4 regions of the Paenibacillus sp. FSL E2-8871 genome follow, and region 1 is predicted to be linked to each of the others. Evidence: riboswitches for the same ligand, from Rfam matches in the RefSeq annotation. Region 1 holds a riboswitch; each other region holds the start of a gene.
What was found. A riboswitch is a leader RNA that binds a small molecule or an ion and turns the genes downstream of it on or off. The one in region 1 is predicted to bind cyclic di-GMP.

Region 1 (5,828 bases):
CTGGTTCTTTAGTGGCAGTGAGGGTTTGCCGCAAGGTCAGGTCAGCAGTATAGTGACTATGGGGAATCCGCTTATCTGGTGGACGGGTATTTTCGCAATGCTGGCAACGCTGTGGATTACACTGAAACGCAAAGATAAGACCCTTTATATGATCTGGATCGCCTTTTTCTCACAATATGTTCCATGGATGCTTGTCCCAAGGGAAACCTTTATCTACCATTATTTTGCTATGGTTCCTTTTATGATTCTTGGTATTGTATATATAATGAAGTTGCTAGATAGCAAATATCCTGAGGCTCGTTATGTTAGTTATGTCTATGTGGCTGTTGCTTTACTGCTCTTTGTCGCGTTCTACCCTGTCCTGTCAGGGATGCAGGTAAGCGGAGATTATGTGAAGAATATGCTGCGTTGGTTCCCATCTTGGGTTTTCTAAGATTTTTTTAAAATATCTATAACAATAAGTTTATGCTTACAGCGTTATTATGAAGTACAGAAAGATGTAACGCTCCATAAAGCTTTTAGGAGGAATAAAGGTGAAAGCCAGATATAGTGTAATTGTGCCCATGTTCAATGAGGAGCAAGTAATTAGCGTTACTTATGAACGTTTGAAAAAAGTAATGGACGAATGCGGCGATACTTATGAGCTAGTCTTCGTAAATGACGGAAGTCGTGATCGTTCGGCCCAGATGATTCGGGAGATCAGTGATCGGGATGAATGCGTCAAGCTAATTGACTTCTCGCGTAATTTCGGACATCAGGTAGCAATTACAGCTGGCATGGACTATGCCGAAGGTCAAGCGGTTGTTGTTATTGATGCTGACCTTCAAGATCCACCGGAGGTCATTTTGCAAATGATCGAGAAGTGGAAAGAGGGTTATGACGTTGTGTATGCGAAGCGGCTGAAGCGCCGTGGAGAAACGATGTTCAAAAAGGTAACGGCCAAGATCTTTTATCGATTGCTCAGCAGCATGACAAGTGTAGACATTCCCACGGACACAGGTGATTTCCGTCTTATTGATCGTAAGGTATGTGATGTCTTGCGAGGTCTCAAGGAAAAAAATCGGTATGTCAGAGGTTTAGTGAGCTGGGTCGGCTTCAAGCAGACGATGGTGGAATATGAGCGGGAAGAACGATTTGCAGGAGAAACTAAGTATCCTCTTAAGAAAATGATTCGTTTTGCGCTGGATGGGATCACTTCCTTTTCGCATAAGCCACTTAAGATTGCTACGTATGTCGGATTCTTTCTTTCCTTCTCCAGCTTTCTCTATTTATTCTTCGTATTGTTTCAAAGAATCTTTTTCACCTCATGGACGGTTCCAGGTTGGGCTTCCATTGTAGGGGTCAATTTGCTCTTTAACGGTATCGTTCTGATGCTGCTAGGTGTAATCGGTGAGTATATTGGACGGATTTATGACGAGTCTAAGGATAGACCGTTGTATATTGTCAGTGAGACCATAGGATATCGTAACGAAGAAGAAGTGGATCGCCGGAAGGATTACAAAGATGTCAGATAAGAACTTTCGGACTGCTTTCATACAGTTTCTCAAATTTAATGCTGTAGGTCTGGTAAATACCCTCATTGATTTCGTAATCTTCACATTACTGAACTCACTTGGGATGGTATATGCGTTGGCACAGGTGATTTCTTATAGTGCAGGGACAGCGAACAGCTTTATTTTGAATAAAAAAGTAACCTTCAAGGATCGTGATCGTGGTAATAAAGAGGGTTTTGATAAGACGCAGTTGCTGAAGTTTATCGTACTGAATCTGGTAGTACTCGGAATATCGCTGTTGCTAATGCATCTGTTGACTGACAAACTAGGCATTCAAGTGTTGATCTCTAAGGTATTAGTAACGTTTGTGACGGTGATCATTAACTTCTTCGGAAGTCGTAAATGGGTATTCTAAAGTTCAGTAGAACCAATCTACGGAGGTGAAAATCATGCGTAAATTCTCGTATGTGCTCATACTGGCGGGGATCCTTATCATGCTCTATCCAAAAGCTAACGAATGGTATAACGACTGGCAGCAGGATAAGCTATTAGAATCAGCTGAACTGAGCACCAGTGAAAGTACTCCACCACCTGATCTAAAGAGCAGATATGCCGAGGTCACTCAGCTACTAGCGGAGGAATCAGCTTTAGATGCACAAGCACAGCCGCAAGAAACAGAAAAGCCGGAACCGGAAATTGAAGTGGGTGGCAAAGTTATCGCATTAATTGAGATCGATAAGATCAATCTGAAGCTACCTGTATTAGAAGGGGCTACTAAAGCGAATATGAAGCATGCTGCGGCCCATATGAAAGAAACAACTCCAATAGGAGAAATAGGGAACGCCGCAATAGCTGCACATAGAGCTAGAACTACGGGCAGATTGTTTAACAGGCTGAATGAGGTTGTGATTGGGGATACGATTACGGTAAAGACTAGCGATCAGACTTATAATTACGAGGTTTATGATATTTCTGTTGTACTTCCTAGTGATGTGTCTGTTCTAGACGGGAATAACAAAGATAAAATTCTTACTCTAATTACGTGTGACCCACTAGTAGATCCTACACATCGTTTGATTGTTCATGCCAAGCTTTCCTAATCGTTGACGAGAAATAACAAGAAAACTCAAATACAGAGAAATAACTATAAAATAATAGTAAATCTAGCAATTTTGTTCTTGTTTACGAGGATAAATATGGTAGTATAAGACTATAAAAGCTAAACACGATAAACGGCAAACCTATCGAAAGGTAGGGACGCAAAGCTAAAGGGCCTTCCCGAAAGGATGGCAGCCAGTTACCGAATGAAGAGGCTTTTTTTGTTTTTATAAAATATATAAGAATCTTAGATTCATATTTCTACTTGGACTGATTCTGTTAATTTGTCTAGTGAAATTAGAACAGATAGAGCTTATACGATAACGGCAAACCTATCGAAAGGTAGGGACGCAAAGCTAAAGGGCCTTCCCGAAAGGATGGCAGCCAGCTACCGAAAGGGGTTTTATCCGTGAAAAAGGTTTATTTTATGATGGTGGCGCTGTTCGTACTGATTACTGCGGTTCCGGTAAGCACAGCTCAAGCCGCAAGTGTAGATGCAAGCTGGTTGATTACATCGAAAGTGGCTCAAGGTGTTATTGGAATTAACTATGATATTCCGAAAGATAAAAGAATCAAACTCATGATCACTAAAGACAACAGCAGCTATACATATAACTTATATGCTTCTGGACAAGCTGAGGACTTCCCTTTACAACAAGGTAATGGTACTTATAAGGTTTCTGTTCTTGAGAACACAACCGGCAATAAATACAAAGCGTTATATTCCGAAGTAGTAGACGTAACCATGAGTGACTCGAATTCCGTATATTTGGGCTCCGTACAGAATGTGAAATGGAGTTCTTCTGATAAAGCGATCCTTAAGGCCAAAGAGCTTACAAAAGGCAAAACAACAGATGAAGAGAAAGTTAAGGCAATCTATAACTATGTAGTTGCTAATGTACAATACGATTATTCTCTTGCTAATAACGTAACAACAGATTACATTCCGAACATTAACAACACTTTGAATACTAAAAAAGGAATCTGCTATGACTATGCTTCTCTTTTTGCCGCAATGCTGCGTAGTGTAGATGTGCCTGCTAAATTGGTGATGGGGAATACTAGCTACGTTACGCAATACCATGCATGGAATGAAGTGTTGATGGATGGGAAATGGGTTACTATTGATACAACGGTAGATGCATCGTCAGCGAAGAATAAGAAGAATACGGATTTTATTAAGGCTTCAAGTAAGTATACTGCAGCAAAATACTATTAATTTGCATCGCTAGATTCATAACTCTATTAAATAAACAACTAGCTTAATAATTAAGCTAGTTGTTTATTTTTCTATTAGGGGTTGCTTTTCTATGAATAGATAGGTTATTATAGTTAAGCGTTGTTAGACAGCGTACAGGCAATGTTTGAGAGAGTTATATAAACGGATTTCGAAAAATAAAGCTTGCATTACTGAGAATAACATGATATATTATAAGAGTTGCTGCTGAGACATTAAACGGCGCCAACGAGAACTTGATCTTTGAAAACTGAACAACGAGTGAGTAGGAAATCACGAAAGTGAAATCCAAAATTAGAGAATTAATTTTCTCGTCAGATGTTTCAAAATGAGCATATCGCTCTTTTCAATACTAATTGGAGAGTTTGATCCTGGCTCAGGACGAACGCTGGCGGCGTGCCTAATACATGCAAGTCGAGCGGAGTTATTTTGAAAGCTTGCTTTCAAAATAACTTAGCGGCGGACGGGTGAGTAACACGTAGGCAACCTGCCCCTTAGACTGGGATAACTACCGGAAACGGTAGCTAATACCGGATAATTTCTTTTTTCTCCTGAAGAAAGAATGAAAGACGGAGCAATCTGTCACTGAGGGATGGGCCTGCGGCGCATTAGCTAGTTGGTGGGGTAACGGCCCACCAAGGCGACGATGCGTAGCCGACCTGAGAGGGTGAACGGCCACACTGGGACTGAGACACGGCCCAGACTCCTACGGGAGGCAGCAGTAGGGAATCTTCCGCAATGGACGAAAGTCTGACGGAGCAACGCCGCGTGAGTGATGAAGGTTTTCGGATCGTAAAGCTCTGTTGCCAGGGAAGAACGTCCGGTAGAGTAACTGCTATCGGAGTGACGGTACCTGAGAAGAAAGCCCCGGCTAACTACGTGCCAGCAGCCGCGGTAATACGTAGGGGGCAAGCGTTGTCCGGAATTATTGGGCGTAAAGCGCGCGCAGGCGGTCATTTAAGTCTGGTGTTTAAACCTTGGGCTCAACCTGAGGTCGCACTGGAAACTGGGTGACTTGAGTACAGAAGAGGAAAGTGGAATTCCACGTGTAGCGGTGAAATGCGTAGATATGTGGAGGAACACCAGTGGCGAAGGCGACTTTCTGGGCTGTAACTGACGCTGAGGCGCGAAAGCGTGGGGAGCAAACAGGATTAGATACCCTGGTAGTCCACGCCGTAAACGATGAGTGCTAGGTGTTAGGGGTTTCGATACCCTTGGTGCCGAAGTTAACACAGTAAGCACTCCGCCTGGGGAGTACGGTCGCAAGACTGAAACTCAAAGGAATTGACGGGGACCCGCACAAGCAGTGGAGTATGTGGTTTAATTCGAAGCAACGCGAAGAACCTTACCAGGTCTTGACATCCCTCTGAATCCACTAGAGATAGTGGCGGCCTTCGGGACAGAGGAGACAGGTGGTGCATGGTTGTCGTCAGCTCGTGTCGTGAGATGTTGGGTTAAGTCCCGCAACGAGCGCAACCCTTAACTTTAGTTGCCAGCAAGTAATGTTGGGCACTCTAGAGTGACTGCCGGTGACAAACCGGAGGAAGGTGGGGATGACGTCAAATCATCATGCCCCTTATGACCTGGGCTACACACGTACTACAATGGCCGGTACAACGGGAAGCGAAACCGCGAGGTGAAGCCAATCCCATCAAAGCCGGTCTCAGTTCGGATTGCAGGCTGCAACTCGCCTGCATGAAGTCGGAATTGCTAGTAATCGCGGATCAGCATGCCGCGGTGAATACGTTCCCGGGTCTTGTACACACCGCCCGTCACACCACGAGAGTTTACAACACCCGAAGTCGGTGGGGTAACCCGCAAGGGAGCCAGCCGCCGAAGGTGGGGTAGATGATTGGGGTGAAGTCGTAACAAGGTAGCCGTATCGGAAGGTGCGGCTGGATCACCTCCTTTCTATGGAGAATCGTCTTCTGCAATGAAGACATTCAAATCGGAAGTTAAACTTCCAAATCTCAGGTTTAGGCCTGTTACTCACTCGTTGC
Region 2 (5,828 bases), 370 kb from region 1:
CGGCACGGATTTATAAGCATCCAGAATTCCTACGCTAAATAAGACCCCATTCTCCGGGATCTTATTTAGCTGATAAGTGATCGTTAATTCCGGCTGGGTCTTTCCATTCAAGCCTGCAGGCAAGCTCTGAAGAGCCGATGATTTGAGCGCTGAGTAAGGAACATTAAATACCTTCTTACTGCCAGAAGTGCCACTCGCAGCGAACTCAGCTGCTGAGCCATCATGTTGTCCCAGATTCCAGATCACAGTACCATCCGGTATTTCTGCTGCAACATCACTTCCTGTAGATAGTCTCGGTATATTGGCACCTACCTTATAATCGTTTGTCTTATTCGTTCCGAAAACAGAGACAGACAACAGAAACAAGACGGTTAATGCGGTGAATTTCAGTAATAACAGTAATGGTTTGTTTGCAGTTATCCTATTTTTTCTATTAGATATTCTCCTCGTTATTCCCATCCATAGGTCCTCTCTTTCTTCCGGAATGTCTAACCCTATCATTTCATTAGATTAAGGAAGGAACAATGCCCCTTGTGGAATCACCTGCTGCTTCTGGCTGGAACTCTCCCACAGCAAGCGAAGATTAGCATCTCCTTCATTCTCATAATATTCAATTTGGATATCATAAAGTGTTCCGGCTGTGAGCGGGATACTTCCTTTATGAAGGGTTGCACTTTGATTTTTCCAATTATCGATGATCAGCTTTCCGTCAATCCAGACACGGACTCCATCATCAGAGGATGCCGAAATCGTATATTTTTCACTGAATTTGGGTTTGAGCTTCCCTTTCCAGCGAACAGAAAAATGATCTTCATCTATCTCCTGTGCAGGTGACCCGCCATGCCAATTAAAATCAATCTTACGATCATCGCGGATAAGTACCGCTTCTCCCTCTAAATCAGTATTGTTATAATATTCTCCAGTCAAACCCGTTGGAGTTACCGGGATTACCGGTGCTATCGAAGGGCCTCCTGTTGTGAGAACGTAATCCTCTCTCGATACTATAAACGAGTCATTCATAAAGCTTTTAATTGACTGTAGCGTATTATTTTCTGTCAGTAATTTTCCCCAGGTCATCATATAGACCCATTTATTTTGTTTCTCAGTTAATACATCCGGGTTCGGCAGCTGCCCACTCTCCCCGATTCCGATAGGTTTACCTTCAGCAAGTGCGAGCAGATCTTCATAGTAGGACTGCTTATAATCGTTATTGTAGATATCCGCAGCCAGAACATCGAGTTTATCCGCACCGGGATAATATGCAGCATAAGGATCTGCCCATTCATTCGGCGCATTTGGATTCCACACCCACAGTAGATTATTCAGTTGATGTGTGTTTACAAAACGATCATAGACAATATTCCAAAGCGCTGAAAAATTGTCCTTTTTCCCCCACCAAAACCAACCGCCGTTCATTTCATGGTAAGGTCGCCATAAAACTGGAACTCCGGCATCACGCAGCTGTCCCAAATAGCCAGCGATCTCGTCTAGATCAGAGATTAGACTCTTATACTGAGCCGTCCCAGGCGTAACATAAGTATTAAACTTCTCTTGACTGAGACTTCTGTTTACATTGGACCACTCCGGAGAAGTCCCCGGCAAACTCTGATGGAATGTCATGGCTACAATGCCACCCTCTTGATGCCACTCCATTGCACTGTCTATAACAGCTTGTCGCTGTTCTGCGATCGTCCCTTCGGGTTGATTATTAATTGCCCCCAATTCATAACCATGTAGAACGGCATTTTGTCCCGATGTATTCTTCAGCTTATGAACCAGTTCATCTGGACTTTCTAGATAATCATGCTGGCCAGACAGGATTCCTTTGCCACGTAGATTCACCAAATTACTCAGCAGTTGCTTGGCTTCTTCAGAAGCTGATGGATTGCTTGGTATAGCCGGAGGAAGAGCGGAAGAAACACTCATAGCCTTCGGAAGACCCTTAACCTCTCCCCAAGGCAGCAAGGAAAAAATAATAAACACCGGTAATATAGTAAACAACAATCTGTTTTGCTTATAATATTTACGCAAATAAATCCTCCTTTCGGTAGCTGTACTGCCTCCACAGGTGCTAAATAAACATACCTGTTATCGGACAATCGTCTTCTGACCTAATGAGGACTATAGCTTAGTAGCTCTGCAATAACGCAGAGCCACTAAGGATCGACCTGTAATTTTCATCAATCAGGAGACATCCGGAAGATAAAGTGCACTTGCTGGAACTGTCTCTTTAGCTTGACTAGCACTTTCCCACATCAAGCGGACTCTCGCATCGCCTTCATTTTCGTAATACTCCACCTTGATATCGTATAGCTGACCAGCCTTCAGCGTTATACTACCCTTACGCTCAGTACCACTTTGCTTAGTCCAACTATCAATCACGGATTGCCCATTCACCCACACACGGATGCCATCATCTGAGGTAGTGTAAAATGTATATTGCTCATCATATAATGGCTTAATTTTACCGCTCCAACGTATGGAGAAACGATCAATCCCGAGGGCGGCATCCGGCGATCCTTGCCGCCAATTGAAATCGATAATTGCATCAGTTCTAGTAAGAGCTGCTGTTCCCGATAGCTGTATGTTGTTGTAATATTCTCCTGCAAGCCCCTTCGCAAGAGGAATGGCTGCCTCCCCCTCTTCTTCGGGAGGTGCCGGCGCTGGTGCAGCGCTAGGTGTCGGTGCCAGACCAGTATTTAATTTATCTCTGGTCAGGGTATAGTTGCTATTCATAAATGTTTTGATTGTATCTGCACTGTTATTCTCGTAAAGCATTTTTCCCCAGCTCATCATATACGTCCATTTACTTTGTGATTGCTGAAGCTTCTCCAGATTAGGCATTTCACCATTCTCCCCGATCGCAATCGGTTTGCCTGCGGCTAGACTCAACAAGCTGTCATAGTATTTTTGCTGGTAATCATTTTCGTATATATCTGCTGCCAGAATATCTACTTTATCAGCACCTGGATAAGTTAGCGCATAAGGATCTGACCAAACATTGGGAGCATTCGGACTCCATACCCATAACAAATTATTTAATTTATGAACGTTAACAAAACGGTCATACATAATATTCCAAAGTTTAGAAAAGTTATTTTTCTTCCCCCACCAGAACCAGTTCCCGTTCATTTCATGATAGGGTCTCCAAAGCACCGGAACATTGGCATCGCGCAAGCTTTTTAGGGAGACTGCCACCTTATCAAGTTCAGCGATCAGATTGTTATATTGCTTGGTACCCGGTGTAACGTAACTATCGAACTCATTCTGACTAAGTGTTTTTTTCACATTATCCCAGCCATAAGAGGTGCCCGGCAGGTTAGCATGAAAAGTCATAGCTACGATCCCGCCCGCTTTATTCCAGTTGATGGCGCTGTTCACCACATTTTGACGCTGCCAGGCCATCGTTCCTTCTGACTGACCGCTGATCGCGCCCAGTTCATAACCGTGAAGAGCGGCATATTGTCCGCTGGTTCCCTTCAGCATATTGTTAATTTCATCTGGACTTTCTAAATAGTCATGTTGACCAGCAATAATACCTTTTCCTGAGATCGAGTAAAAATAGTTAAGCAGCTTTACGGCTTCAGGTGAGGCTCCTGGGGTAACTGGCGTTCCAGAATTTGAAGCAGCTATGACAACAGACGGCGAAATTCCAACAGTAAGCGGAAGTGCAGTCAGAAACAAGACGAGTGACAGAAATGCGCCAAATAATCGATACGTACGGTAAGCTTTCAAAATAATCTCCCTTTCGGTAGCCAGGCTGCCACTCTTTCGAAGGCCCTATAGCTTTGCGTCCCTACCTTTCGATAGGTTTGCCTTTTCAATTTAAGAGAAATAATCTCTCTTACCGTAAGTATCGACGACAATTAATGATATATTTAGTGTTTTTATGACTTTTTTTGATAATTGAGTCAATTTACCTGTTTCAAGAAATTTTGGATTGGTTAAATAGATAGGTTAGACCTATGAAATGAATTGTTGTAGTTCTATATCATTCCAGTCTAAAGTAATACGAATGTTATCTTCTTCTACTAATTCAGAACCCGTTTGTACCTCTATAAACTCGACATCCGTCAAAGCAAGGATCGCGTGCTTCGTTCCTTCCGGTATACGTACCACGTCCCCAGCCTTCACATTATGTTTTTTCTCATTCAGCACAATACTTGCTTCGCCGCTGACGATTGTCCAAATTTCACTACGCTTGCGATGTAATTGATAGCTGATATTATTCCCCTCGGATATAAAAATCCGTTTGGTCAGCACTTCATTGCCTTCATCATATTTCACATAATCAATAACTTTGTAATGGCCCCAGCGGCGTTCCTCGTACATCGGTCTTTGTTCAAAGGTCTTCAGCACTTCTTTAATCCGTGGGCTCTCAGCTTTATGGGTAACTAGAATCCCATCCGGGCTAGCCGCAATGATCAGATCCTTCGCACCAATTACCGTAATCGGAATATCCAGCTCATTAATCAAGCAAGTCCCCTCAGAATCCGCCGTTACAAAACCTTTTCCTACATGCTTGCTGCTCATTTCCTCTGTCAGCGTATTCCACGTTCCAAGATCCTTCCAGAATCCATCATACGGCTGCACCACAATATGTTCTTCTTTCTCCACCACTTCATAATCAAAGCTGATGGAAGACAATAGCTTATACTGCTTCTGCAATTCTTCATATCCTAAAGGCAACCCTTTACGCTGCAAAATATCTAACAAGTACCCTAAGCGGAAGGCAAACACTCCACAATTCCACAATGCATTTTGCTCGATGAGCTGTTCTGCTTGTATACGGTCTGGTTTCTCTTGAAAGTGACTCACCTTCATAAAACCATTTCCCCCCGCCTCTTCGGTGGTAGGAATAATATATCCGTATTTCTCTGAGGCATGTTCAGGAACAACACCCATTAGGGCCAGATTTGCTCCACTTTCCAGCATGGTCCCCTCAAGCATAGCTATGGTATCAAAAAAGGATGCTTCTACATAAGGGTCAACAGGCAATATTGCTACCGTCTCCGCTGGAGAAACACCTGCCACTGAATAAAGATAGGTAGCTGTTAAGGCGATAGCCGGAAAAGTATCCCGACGCTCCGGTTCAACGATAATCGGCACATGACTTCCCAGTTGGCTTTGTATCATTTCTACTTGGCTGCGGCCGGTGGCCAGATAAGATGATTCTGCCATCCCTGCTTCCTCCAGCTGTCTCCAGACACGTTGTACCATGGATTCTGGTTCACCTTGAGGGCTTTCAAGTACCTTTAGAAATTGCTTTGAACGTGAGTCGTTGGACAACGGCCATAACCGTTTACCTGAACCGCCTGATAGAAGTACCATTTTCATAGAATGAACCCTCCTTGAATTGATATCAAAACCTATGTCTTCCGTTTGGTGGTCGTTGGAATGGATGCACTTACAAACTTTGTTAGGTATGAACCACTTCAAGGGATTTTGGACTTCCGATCGCTGTTATCCTCAGATTTCCTTATTGAACCGCTTCTAGCGGTAGAAATCCGAGGATAAAGGCGAACACTCCGTTTCTACAGTTCCAAATTCCCTTTCCGTTCTTAACCTAACCAACTACTTTTTAACACTGATCCGTGCGCACCGGGCTGTACCAGCCAGAAGCAAGCACGTTTTTCTAAAGACTCGCTTCTGCTCCGGGGGAGGCAGCAGCAACTGCAAGAACAACTGCAACTAAAAGAGCAAGACTAGTTGCCACCACGGAGACAAAGACGATGACAACTATAAGTGCTACTGCTACTGCTGTTGCGATAAACAATCAGAGTACACTAACTATATAAATTGCTTAGAAACTTAAGATAAGGGAACGA
Region 3 (5,828 bases), 900 kb from region 1:
CTTCACCATTCACTAGCTTCATAGCTAAATCCAAAGAATCTTTCAGGATTGGATAGAGCGGATGTACTTTTGCCGCTTCTTCTAATTCATTGATTGCATTGGCGCTATTATAAGCAGGAACAACCGCACTCATCGTGCCATCTGTGAAAATACCATTTACAGCTTCACTTACTTTATCCTCTGTATAAAATCTAAATTCAGCTGCAAAGGGTCTGTTGATATTGGCTTTTGTGAACTTGAATTTCAATCTTTTAAACTTTGTAGGTTCGAATTTAAACTCCAGAAAGTCATTCGTACTAGTCGCGGTTCCGCTAGATACGAGCTGGAAGGTCTCTCCCTTACTTGTTTCTGATGCATAAATTTCAAAAGCCTCTGGGAAGCCTTTACGATTATCTCTAGCCAGAAAAGCCAATCTATCTAGTACTTTCGCTTGCGCTAATTCAAACACGACTTCATTCGTGAAGCTGTCATCATTGTTTTTGTTCGTTTCCCAGTGTGTATTCGGCTGGTCATCGAGCATGTATTCCGGTTTCGTACCTGGATAGCTCCCACCGTTCACCGTTACTTTTGATACGTTTGAGTTGGGCATTCTATAAGCTTCGCTATAGGCATTTTCGTATGCTGTACCATAGCCTTTTAGCTTCGAAACCTTAGCCGCTGTTGCCTCTATTTGATGGTTCTCCAGAAGTACTTTTGCATTCTCTATATCTGCTTGAAACTGCGCGTACAGTGGATGTGACTGCACGTCTTGTTCTAAAGCCGTTAATTTCTCCACCGTATTAAATGCTGCGCTAACTTGACTCAAGGTATCATCTGTAAATAAATTTTTCATTTTAGCGGATACGGTATCTTCTTTGTAAAAAGAAAACTCAGCTGCACTCGCCCAATCTTGGTTAGCTTTTTTGAAGACAAATTTAAGTCTCTTGAAGGCTGTAGGTGCAAACTGAATCTCTACTACGTCACCTGCTCCGCCTTTATATTCTCCAGAGGATACTAGCGTATAATCGCCTGCATCCGTAGTTGAGCCATAAATATCAAATTCCTGAGCAAACCCCTTCCCCTTTGCACTGGATTGTCTTGCAGCGTATACGATTCTATTTAATTCAGTGGACTCATTGAAAACAAAGACAACCTCATTCGTAAACGTTGAACTGTTCGGTTTGCCCGTTTCCCAATGCGTACTCATATCGCCATCCATAGCCTTAGCTATAGGTGAACCTGAGTAGTTGCCACCGTTATTGGTAATGGATTTAATATTCGCAGGATTCATTCTAAAAACATCATTATAAGCGCTTAGGATAGCCTTGCCGTACAGATCAAAAGGAATAACTGACGCATTGCTGAATAGGTCAGCCTTGCTTTGTACTACAGTGTTCACTACACTTACCTTGCTTACATCACTTGCTAAAGCATAACCTGCCTCACTCGAAAAACTAGCTAACATGGCTGCCGATGTAGCGATCGCAATCATTTTTTTCATCTTTTCTACCCCCCAGATGTAATATGAATCTCTTCCGTGCCTAAAAATAGGCACAAAAAAAACTACCCCAAAAGAGTAGCTTGATTGCGTATAAAGTCGCATAAAAACTAAGACTTAATTTTTATTAAACTTTAACAAAAAGCGTAATACACTCTTTGGCAGCTGGCTGACAATAGTTATGATAACCTTAGTCCCTATAGCTTTGCGTCCCTACATTTCCATAGGTTTGCCTATGAAGTTTCGAATACATTACAAAGAGTAACATAACGCTACATCTGATCGCATGATTAATTGGTATGAAATCCGAATAGGTAATTGCAATTACTTTTTCTATCGTGATAGATATTATTTATCGACTATCCCGGAAGAGAGAGGACACTTTAGGACTGGAGGTCTACTTAACTCCCCGCACCAAACAAACGCCGGAACCAATTCCACACATCGCCCGTGATGGGAATTAATCCGAAGCCATGCTCGCCAACTGCGATTAGACCATATGCCCATTGGCCAATAGCTACTGCTCCCCCAGCAATTCGTCCTATGGCTACCGCCCCAAATGCCGTATCACCTATGGCAACAGCTCCCAACGCTTTTTCGGCTATCGCGATCGCTCCTACAGCCACTCCTGCAATGGCAATCGCCCCAGCTGCGAAGCCAAGCCAGCTAATTGCTATCGCTCCAAGGGCTAACCACATTCCTAGTGATATTGCACCCACGGATAGAACCCCTACGCTTATCGCACCTATGGAAATCAGGCCAACAGCTATATCTCCAATGGCAATTAATCCAACAGCTGTCTTCACTTGTGGCTTGCTTCCGTGACCATACCCCTGACCTGAGTATCGACCCAAATTGCTGCGAATACTTACCACCGGAAATGATGGAGACGGCCATTGATAATCAATTTCTCGTCCACCTAACCCTCTAGAATCCGCCCAGCGTGTGATGTACTTATGCCATTTCATATCCATCCCGTCCCCCTTCTCAATTACCTTAATTATACAACCCCGGGGGTTGGCTGTACTCAGACTCTGACCTGAAATTCACCTCATCCTCTAGACGGAGTTATACTCATTAGGATCACTGTTTGGGAATAGGATCAGGCTTTCCAAATAAATATCCCTGAAACAACTGATAACCACTCTGCTTAAGCCATTCAAAGTCCCCTCTAAACTCCACACCTTCTGCTAAAGGAACGGATTGGATTTCTAAAGCTTTTTCTAAAAATTGTTTAGCTATTTTCTGTTTGTTCAGATCGCTGGACACACCCTGAACATATTTCATATCCAGCTTCATGTAATGGGGTTTAAGCTCCAACAACATCTCGATCGTGCTGAAGCCCTCGCCAACATCATCTAAAGCGTATTCAAATCCCCGATCCTTGTAATATGTCAAAATAGCTTTCAAATGAGCGAGATCATCCACTTTCTCCGTCTCAACAACTTCAAAGACAAAAAGAGAGGGATCGACGCCTAATTGATTGGCCAGTTCAACGGTTGATCTTAAGCAGAACTCTGGCGCGTAGATCGACGTTGGGATAAAATTAATAAAGGTTTTTTTATTTAAGGGTGCAGCATATTTTACAGCAGTCATTCTACATAACCGGTCTAAAGCATATAAACGCCCACGATTTCGTGCCGCCGCAAAAATCTCATTAGGATAGATACGGGACCCATCTTCTTTTTTAAATCTGGATAGGAGCTCGTATGCAAAAATATCTTCCCGTACGTTCACAATCGGTTGGAAGTGACAAGTAACTAAACCCTTAGTTATAACCTCATCAATCCACTCCATATCAAGTACAGTGGGTAATTCGGATAGAGGTCTCCATGTTTGGTCATCTATACGGAATTCAACCTGCTCCGACTCCATATGGTCATTACAGAAATCTAGAAAATCCCGCACCCCAGCCTCCTTAATCGTAATCACATTTTCTTCTACCTTATGTATCGTATTACTTCTACTCAAGTGATGAATAACCTCAGGTAAAATCCTTAGATTAAGCTCACCATGAGCCTTGATTTCAAAACTCAGTTCTCTTACTACACAATGATTACATGCCACATTCATAACCCCTTTAACAATCAATTCTCTGAAAAAGATCCCGGAACTGCTCTTCTCAATCGAAATCCGTATACTCTAGTAAATACGTCGGGTCTAACACGGTGATCTGCTGATGTTGAATATCAATAATCTTTTGCTCTTGCAGATCTTTAAGCACAAGGGTAGCCGTCTCCCTTAACGTTCCGATCATATCCGCGAACTGCTGATGGGTCAATCGAAGATCAATCCTCTGTTTGCCTTGCTCCTCTACTCCGAATCTTTGGTATAGTCTTCTTAGCGTAAATATCGCACGCGCTCTCGCATCATGAAATTTCATTTCATGTAATAACCGATTCGATAAAAATAAACGGTCCATTTGCAGCAGCATCAATTGTTCCTTAATCAACGGGTAATCGGCAAGCATCTGCTCAAAAGGCTCACGTTTAATCACAAATAATACAGTATCATTCATAGCCACCGCAGACAGCACTCTTATATTGGAGGGATGGATCACTTCCAGATCGCCAAAGAAATCGCCTTTTCCAAAAAGATCTACGGTATGCTCTTTCCCTTTCGTGGTAGCGTACACCCTTATAATCCCCGAATAGATAATGTAGGCATGTTCCCCCGGATCTGATTCTGTAAACACTAGAGTCCCCTTGGAATATGCCTTATAAGTGAATAATCTTGAGACCGCCTTGATCTCCTCCGAGGGTAAACCCTGAAAAAAGCGAATGCCAGTCCAAAAAGAAGCTTCCATCTCATTATTCCTTTCTAAAACACACCATAGTTTTGTATGCCAACATACAGATAATAAATCATCATCCTGTTATATTCTATCGTAACGATGCCAAAACCAATAACAAAGGAGAACCTTCCATGAGATATAATTTTGACGGAAAAGGAATTACAGAAACGCCAGAGATCGTGTTTGAGAGCAATCCTCTACTAGAACTGAGCATGTACAACAACCATATTAAAGAGATTCCCGATCAACTCTTCCTTCATGATGAATTAGAGGTACTAAATTATGCAGGTAATGACGTCGAGCGGTTATCCGAGAATATCGGTCGTTTAGTTCACCTAAGAATGTTGGATTTAGGCCATAATCGACTGAAGGTGTTGCCGGAGACAATTGGCGGACTGCAGGGGTTAGATTCTTTTCTATACCTAAGCAATAATCAGTTCGAACAGCTGCCGGAGCAGCTTTGTAATCTCCAGAAACTCAAGTATCTGAACGTAACAGATAATCATCTCAAGCAATTGCCTACCCGTATAGGCGAAATGAGCAGTCTAATTGAATTGCGGCTTTATTATAATCAGCTAGAACGTCTACCTGATTCGATCACACAAATAAAAGGGTTAAGAGAGATTCATCTTTACGGTAATCAACTGGTCGTATTGCCAGAGCATTTGGGTGCTTTAGAAGAACTGCGGATACTCGATATGAGTGATAATCGAATCACTGAACTGCCCTCATCCATCGGTAAACTAAACAAGTTAAGAAGACTTAACCTTCGAAAAAATAAACTGAATAAGCTGCCTGAGGAAATAGGTCAATTAAGCAGCCTTGTTGAGCTTGATTTAAGAGATAATAACCTGCAAGAAATCCCGAATTCCCTTTTACAGCTTGAACGATTAGAGAAACTGGATCTCAGATGGAATCACAGCTTGAAGGGAACAGATATTTTAGAGCAAGTAGAGCAAAGAGGATGTATCGTTTATAAATAACAAAAAAGCCTCCTGTTAAAGAAGCTTTTCATTCAAATCTATGCTATGCGTGACGCGGTTCCTCCCATGCTCTTTAGAGGCATAGAGCGCTTGATCAGCTTTTTGCAGTAGGGTGGTTTCTGAATCGGTTGGAATAAACGTAGCTATACCCATACTCACCGTAATCTGGCCCATTTCCCATGTTGAATATGCGATAGATTGCCGTAAATTCTCGGCTATGATCTTTGATTCCGAGATATCTGTATTTGGTAAAAGAAGTACAAATTCCTCACCGCCATATCTAGCCGCAATATCCTCTTCACGAGATTGCAATTTCAAGATACTCGCCAATTTCTCCAGTACATAGTCACCTGTCTGATGCCCATAGGTGTCGTTCACTTTTTTAAAATGATCAATATCTATAATACACAGCGAAAATGCTGCTTGAACTTGGCCATACCCTGCAATCTGCTCTTCCAGCTTCTCTTGAAGAAACCTTCTATTCTTCAGCCCAGTCAGCTTATCTGTATTAGATAATTCTACTAAAACGGCATTCATTTCCATCAGCTCAGCTTGCTTTTGCTCGATTTCCAGG
Region 4 (5,828 bases), 170 kb from region 1:
CTGCTTGCGGCACTACGAACTTCTCTTTGGGACTCTGACATGCCTCATACAATTCATTCATCATACTATATGGTACAAAATTATCGGCATCCCCATGAATAAAAAGAATCGGCACCTTCGCCTTCCTCACCTGTTTCAAGGCAGACGCTTCACTAAACCCATACCCTGCTTTCAAACGAGTAATTAGACTCGCACTTTGAATAAAAGGGAAACTTGGCAAGCGATACATACGCCGTAGTTGGTAGGCTAATTGTGCTTTAACTGAGCTGTAAGCGCAGTCCGAGACAATAGCTTTGACCTGCGGTGGGAGATTTTCACCTGAGGTCATTAGCACTGTAGCACCACCCATAGAGACCCCATGAAGCACAACTTGAGCACTGGGCCCAGTCTTTTCTATTATATATTCACTCCACTGCAAATAATCCTTGCGCTCATGCCATCCAAAACCAATATAATTCCCAGCGCTTTCCCCATGTCCCCTGGCATCGGGAATCAGAATATTAAAGCCCAGTCTCTCGTAATAGATTTTGGCGTACGCCCCCATATCCTTCCCTTTTCCAGAATAACCATGAGCTAGAATCGCTGTACGACCTTCAGCACGATCCGAAAGGAGCAAGTACCCTCTTAATTGTAGCCCGTCCTCAGATGTAATCTCCACATTCTCAAAGCTCTGACTGGAGATCCAATCCTTCCCCTCACCCCAAGAAGCCCCGGCAACCGGGGGATCAACCTTCAAATCACGATTATTACTCAGGAATTCCTTCGGTGCTCGTTTAATAGCAATTCCATAAAAGAAAAAGCCCGCATAGATCAGAGCTCCTATGACGATGACAGCGCTAATGAAGAACCATACCAATTCATCTTCCCCGTCCTTTCTTCATATCCGTTGTAAATCAGTATAACATCTACTTAGAAGCGCCAAAATATAACAATCATAACAAAAGAAAACCGCCATCGGAATATGTCCCGAAAGCGGCTTTACTATTCATGGTATAACTTGTGTTCAAGCTACAATCACCGTTTATTATTTCTTGCTCGAGAATCTATTTCTCATTAGCAATCCAATAAGTGCAAAACCTAGACCAGTTACATAATAAGGGACTGAACTTGATTCTCCCGTTTTTGGAAGTTCATCCACAGGTGGATTACCTAGCGGGATTGTATCATCCACTACAGCAATATCCTCTGGTGACGGCGTTGGTGTTACTGTCAATACTGGTCCTAATGGAATCTCATCATCATCAACAAGTACCTCTGTGTTGCTCGACGGTGTTGGTGTTGGTACTGGTGCTGGAGTCGACGAAGCTACAGGGCCCAGCGGCACAGGATCATCATTAACAATGATAGTACCAATTACAAATGATGGTGTTGGTGTCGGGAACACCGGAGGCTCCGGCGTTGGCGTCGGTGTTGGCGTCACTTCTGATGAAGGTGTCGGTGTCGGCGTTACTTCCGACGACGATGTCGGTGTTGGCGTCACTTCCGACGATGGTGTCGGTGTTGGCGTTACTTCCGGCGACGGAGTCGGCGTTGGTGTTGGCGTCACGGTCGGCGTTGGTGTTGGCGTCACGGTCGGCGTCGGTGTTGGCGTCACGGTCGGCGTTGGTGTTGGCGTCACGGTCGGCGTTGGTGTTGGCGTCACGATCGGCGTTGGTGTTGGCGTCACGGTCGGCGTTGGTGTTGGCGTCACGGTCGGCGTTGGTGTTGGCGTCACGGTCGGCGTTGGTGTTGGCGTCACGATCGGCGTTGGTGTTGGCGTCACGGTCGGCGTTGGTGTTGGCGTCACGGTCGGCGTTGGTGTTGGCGTCACGATCGGCGTTGGTGTTGGCGTCACGATCGGCGTTGGTGTTGGCGTCACGATCGGCGTTGGTGTTGGCGTCACGATCGGCGTTGGTGTTGGTTTTGGTGTGTGTGTTGGCTTTGGTGTGTGCGTTGGCTTCGGTGTCGGTGTTGGCTTTGGTGTGTGTGTCGGCTTCGGTGTCGGTGTTGGCTTTGGTGTGTGTGTTGGCTTCGGTGTCGGTGTCACGCACGGCGTAGGCGTCACGGTCGGCGTCGGTGTTGGTGTCACGGTCGGCGTCGGTGTTGGCGTCACGGTCGGCGTTGGTGTTGGCGTCACGGTCGGCGTTGGCGTTGGCGTCACGGTCGGCGTTGGTGTTGGCGTCACGGTTGGTGTCGGTGTTGGGGTCACGGTCGGCGTCGGTGTTGGCGTCACGGTCGGCGTTGGTGTTGGCGTCACGGTTGGTGTCAGTGTTGGGGTCACGGTCGGCGTCGGTGTTGGCGTCACGGTCGGCGTTGGTGTTGGCGTCACGGTCGGCGTTGGCGTTGGAGGTGGTTCTTCCCCTCCATATGGATACCAATGCATCTGCACCCCACCAGCAAATCCCTTTGCAATCAGCGTCCCATGCAGTTCACCGGAATTATAAGTTACTTTTGCAAGCGGAGCTAGGATAGTTCCTTCTATTGTTAAACTTCCAATGTCAACAGTGCTAGCTTCATAAAAATTAAATAATACCTTGTTAGGGCTACCTCCCCAGATTTGAAAGCTTGGAATGTTAACTGAACTTCCGCTAACGTTAATGATAACTGTGGCGCTATTTGCAATATTAAACTGTAAGCCATTAGCACCAGCGAAATCGGCAGCACTAAGATTAAGAACGTTAAATGGTTCCGGAGCATCAATCGTTATTTTCCCATATTCCTTTTTGAAAGTTCCTATTGTAGCAAGCGAAGAGAATTCATTAGAACGTCCAATAAGAAATTGCTCTTCAGCATCAAAATCAATAGGAGTCCCTTTTCTCGCTGGTTCTTTAAGATCTACACCGTTGCTGGAAAAAACACCACCATAAACGGATGCTCCATGAACAGTCCCATTAGTAAAACTGATGTCATTACCAGCAATAAGAACATCTCCACCTGGATTATCCTTGGATACGCCGTAATTCTGCAAAGTAATATTACCTTTGGCCGCAAGGCGCCCATGAACCTGATCATTAGATTGTTTGAAATCGCCAAAAATAAAAGTATTAAAATTCCCTGCAATACCTAACACAGGTGTAGGAGTATAGGGAAGCACCTCCCCAGCCGCATTTACCAAGTGACCTCCAGAAAGACCACTACCTACTGTCAAAATCCCCGCTAATATTAGTGCTAGCAGCGGTTTCATTCTTCTTTTCAAAAAGCACACCTCCTAAATCTATGATTTATATTCAATCAGAATAATTACCAGAAACTCTAAAGGACCTAACAACAAAAAAGACCGCCAAAAAAGAAGTGGAATTCCCTTCTCATGGCAGTCGGACGGTCATAGCGCATTTAAGACACTTTAGACTCCTGGACTTTGCGTCCCACCCTTTCAGGCGGTTTGCTATTATCATGATAATATATGTATTGACTTGCAGATTAGAACTAGCATTTTAAGCATCCTATTAAATAATCGTCTATGACTTTTAATACTTTTGAACTAATAATAGTTTAGCGCTCCATCCCCACAATTGTCAATCAATTCCTTTTGATATTCATACGCGTAAGCAAGCACAAAAAAAAGCGCCTAAAGGCGCTTCACACAAAGGTTTTCCTTTAATTTTAAAGTAACTTTATCCAACCTAATATCGATATCCATAATGGAATACTTAGAATCAAACCAAATACCATTCCACGGCGGAGACTTCCTTCCTCATTCATCCTAATTCTCCCTTTATATAAGTCTGAAACATTATTTTTTATTATTACAATTTTAATATATTTTATTCTTTCTAATTTAGTTGTGAATTAAATCACATTGGACTAGCTGTTTAGAAATACCATTGATTATTTTTGGAATATCGGGGTAGAATACGAATATACGTTCCTATTAGAGGTGATGAGATTCATGAATAGAGCTGAAAGCAGGGACAACATGCTGGTGAAATCTTATTTATTGCTTCCGATGATTTTATCAGCTTTCGAACGGGACTCCGCCATTCTATCTGCACATTTACGAACACCCACCCCCTATCTGGAGGTTCTTGAAACAGCCGCAGCAGTTGCTACAACAGATCTAAGAGATGTTCGTTCAGAGATGAGAAAACGGGGAATCAAGGTTTATGAGCAGAACAGACTTAACACGGGGATAGAAGCCAAATTTATATGTCGTGGCTACCATGAACGAATGCTGCTGTTAAACGACATTGTCGCTGCCCAAGCTGCCATTCATATGCGCAGATATCTCGGTCTGGATATTTCATCTTTTAAGAGCTATGAAGAGCAGTATCAGATTAAGTGAAGTAGCGAAGAAGCTGCCCCCCTCCCCCATTTAATTAGCGAACAAAAAAATAGGCCTTACCATGGGAGTTGGCAAGACCTGAGAGATTTATACCACAAAACACTGGGGGGTGTTTGGTGTCTTCAATATATACCTTGAACCTGAAAATAAGATGATGCTCACATGAAAATTACATTAAAAAACTTCAATTCGTAGCTTAGGCTATCCGATTGATAGTTAGCCACGAGTGCTTTGAACTAATCGTTTCAAAATGATATAGTGAGTTCGTTGCTCGCAGGATGACTTGATAGCAGGTTGAAAACATAATAAAGTCGGGACCTGAGTACGGAGCGACAACAGGCGTTTGCCTTTTCGTTGAATATTTTCTGAAGGAGGGTACTAGCCCATGAGTGATGAAATCTGTATACCACCTGGCATTCAGCAGAAGGACACTAGCTTTGGCTACACCTTGTCTATCATTAGTGGTAAATATAAAATGACTATTCTCTACTATCTCTCTGAAAACAAGATCGTGCGGTTCAATGAACTGCAACGGGGTATCGGCACAATACCTTTTAAGACGTTAAGCGTTATGTTGAAAGAACTGGAAGCCGACTGTCTCGTCAGGCGCGAGGAATTCCCCCAGATTCCCCCTAAAGTTGAGTATTCCTTGACCGAGAAGGGCCAATCGCTTATTCCGGTGCTGGATATGATGTGCACTTGGGGAGAGAAAAACTTCGTTCCAGCCGCGCAAGAGATAACCATACCTTTTACGATTTAACGACAACTTATGACAAAAGCAGCATTTCCATTAATGAAAATGCTGCTTTTTGTTTCAATTCTAATTACATATTTTCGATAAATTCAACATAGCCTTGCGAACTGATATCCAATTTCTTTAAGTAATCCGTACTTCCTACCGTCTCAGATTCCGTGCCATAAATGGCATAGAAGGAACGATAATCAGCGTTGCAGTACAAAAAAGTCGTGTCAAAGGGAGATAAAATACGGTCAAGCCCGTAGCCGAGTTTACCTTCTTCACTAAAGTCTTTTGCACTTCCTCCGGCAGTTACAGCTAATGCGATTTTTCGATTTCTTAATTTATCACTCTTCGAACCATATGCCCATCCGTAAGTAAATACTTCGTCCAGCCACTTTTTAAGCAGAGGTGGACTACTAAACCAGTAGACAGGGAATTGTAAGACGAGCTTATCATGCGCTTCAATCAGTTGTTGTTCCTTTTCCACGTTGATTTTTTCATCGGGATAGGCTTTGTACAGCTCGTGCACCGTATATTTGTCTGGATATTTACGGAGTTCTTCGATCCAGCGTTTATTAACGACGGATGTTTCGATGTTTGGGTGCGTGACGACAATAAGTGTTTTCAATGGTGTATCCTCCATGTTTGAATCAGATTTAGGACTTGAGTATACCTCCCACCATGCCATCGCGTAAGTATGCACTTTTAGTTCACGTACTTACCTAAAGGTAAGCACTGCAACCTGCCTGCACGTATGATTGATGTATAGTCTTCGGGGCGAATCTCGTCTTCGGTGTACACCAAATATCACACAAGAGAGACTGGGTC

Region 2: linked by a shared signal. The riboswitch ahead of NYE25_RS25740 (glycosyl hydrolase) and the one ahead of NYE25_RS24230 (transglutaminase-like domain-containing protein) in region 1 are both predicted to bind cyclic di-GMP.
Region 3: linked by a shared signal. The riboswitch ahead of NYE25_RS20195 (NPCBM/NEW2 domain-containing protein) and the one ahead of NYE25_RS24230 (transglutaminase-like domain-containing protein) in region 1 are both predicted to bind cyclic di-GMP.
Region 4: linked by a shared signal. The riboswitch ahead of NYE25_RS23455 (choice-of-anchor A family protein) and the one ahead of NYE25_RS24230 (transglutaminase-like domain-containing protein) in region 1 are both predicted to bind cyclic di-GMP.

Annotation. Positions count from the first base shown of each region.
Region 1 covers NZ_JBBOBV010000001.1:5,358,176-5,364,003, forward strand. The annotation lists gene NYE25_RS24210 (phospholipid carrier-dependent glycosyltransferase) at 1-433, shown strand, start outside; gene NYE25_RS24215 (glycosyltransferase family 2 protein) at 534-1,514, shown strand; gene NYE25_RS24220 (GtrA family protein) at 1,504-1,908, shown strand; gene NYE25_RS24225 (class D sortase) at 1,943-2,593, shown strand; cyclic di-GMP riboswitch class I at 2,718-2,798, shown strand; cyclic di-GMP riboswitch class I at 2,907-2,987, shown strand; gene NYE25_RS24230 (transglutaminase-like domain-containing protein) at 3,001-3,810, shown strand; rRNA gene NYE25_RS24235 (16S ribosomal RNA) at 4,182-5,739, shown strand.
Region 2 covers NZ_JBBOBV010000001.1:5,727,921-5,733,748, reverse strand. The annotation lists gene NYE25_RS25750 (discoidin domain-containing protein) at 1-459, opposite strand, end outside; gene NYE25_RS25745 (glycosyl hydrolase) at 511-2,031, opposite strand; gene NYE25_RS25740 (glycosyl hydrolase) at 2,185-3,735, opposite strand; cyclic di-GMP riboswitch class I at 3,748-3,827, opposite strand; gene NYE25_RS25735 (sugar phosphate nucleotidyltransferase) at 3,964-5,337, opposite strand.
Region 3 covers NZ_JBBOBV010000001.1:4,457,161-4,462,988, forward strand. The annotation lists gene NYE25_RS20195 (NPCBM/NEW2 domain-containing protein) at 1-1,480, opposite strand, end outside; cyclic di-GMP riboswitch class I at 1,635-1,721, opposite strand; gene NYE25_RS20200 (hypothetical protein) at 1,879-2,451, opposite strand; gene NYE25_RS20205 (EAL domain-containing protein) at 2,561-3,550, opposite strand; gene NYE25_RS20210 (Crp/Fnr family transcriptional regulator) at 3,600-4,283, opposite strand; gene NYE25_RS20215 (leucine-rich repeat domain-containing protein) at 4,403-5,254, shown strand; gene NYE25_RS20220 (sensor domain-containing diguanylate cyclase) at 5,270-5,828, opposite strand, start outside.
Region 4 covers NZ_JBBOBV010000001.1:5,185,064-5,190,891, reverse strand. The annotation lists gene NYE25_RS23460 (alpha/beta hydrolase) at 1-856, opposite strand, end outside; gene NYE25_RS23455 (choice-of-anchor A family protein) at 1,025-3,175, opposite strand; cyclic di-GMP riboswitch class I at 3,286-3,376, opposite strand; gene NYE25_RS23450 (hypothetical protein) at 3,869-4,261, shown strand; gene NYE25_RS23445 (winged helix-turn-helix transcriptional regulator) at 4,647-5,021, shown strand; gene NYE25_RS23440 (NAD(P)H-dependent oxidoreductase) at 5,086-5,628, opposite strand.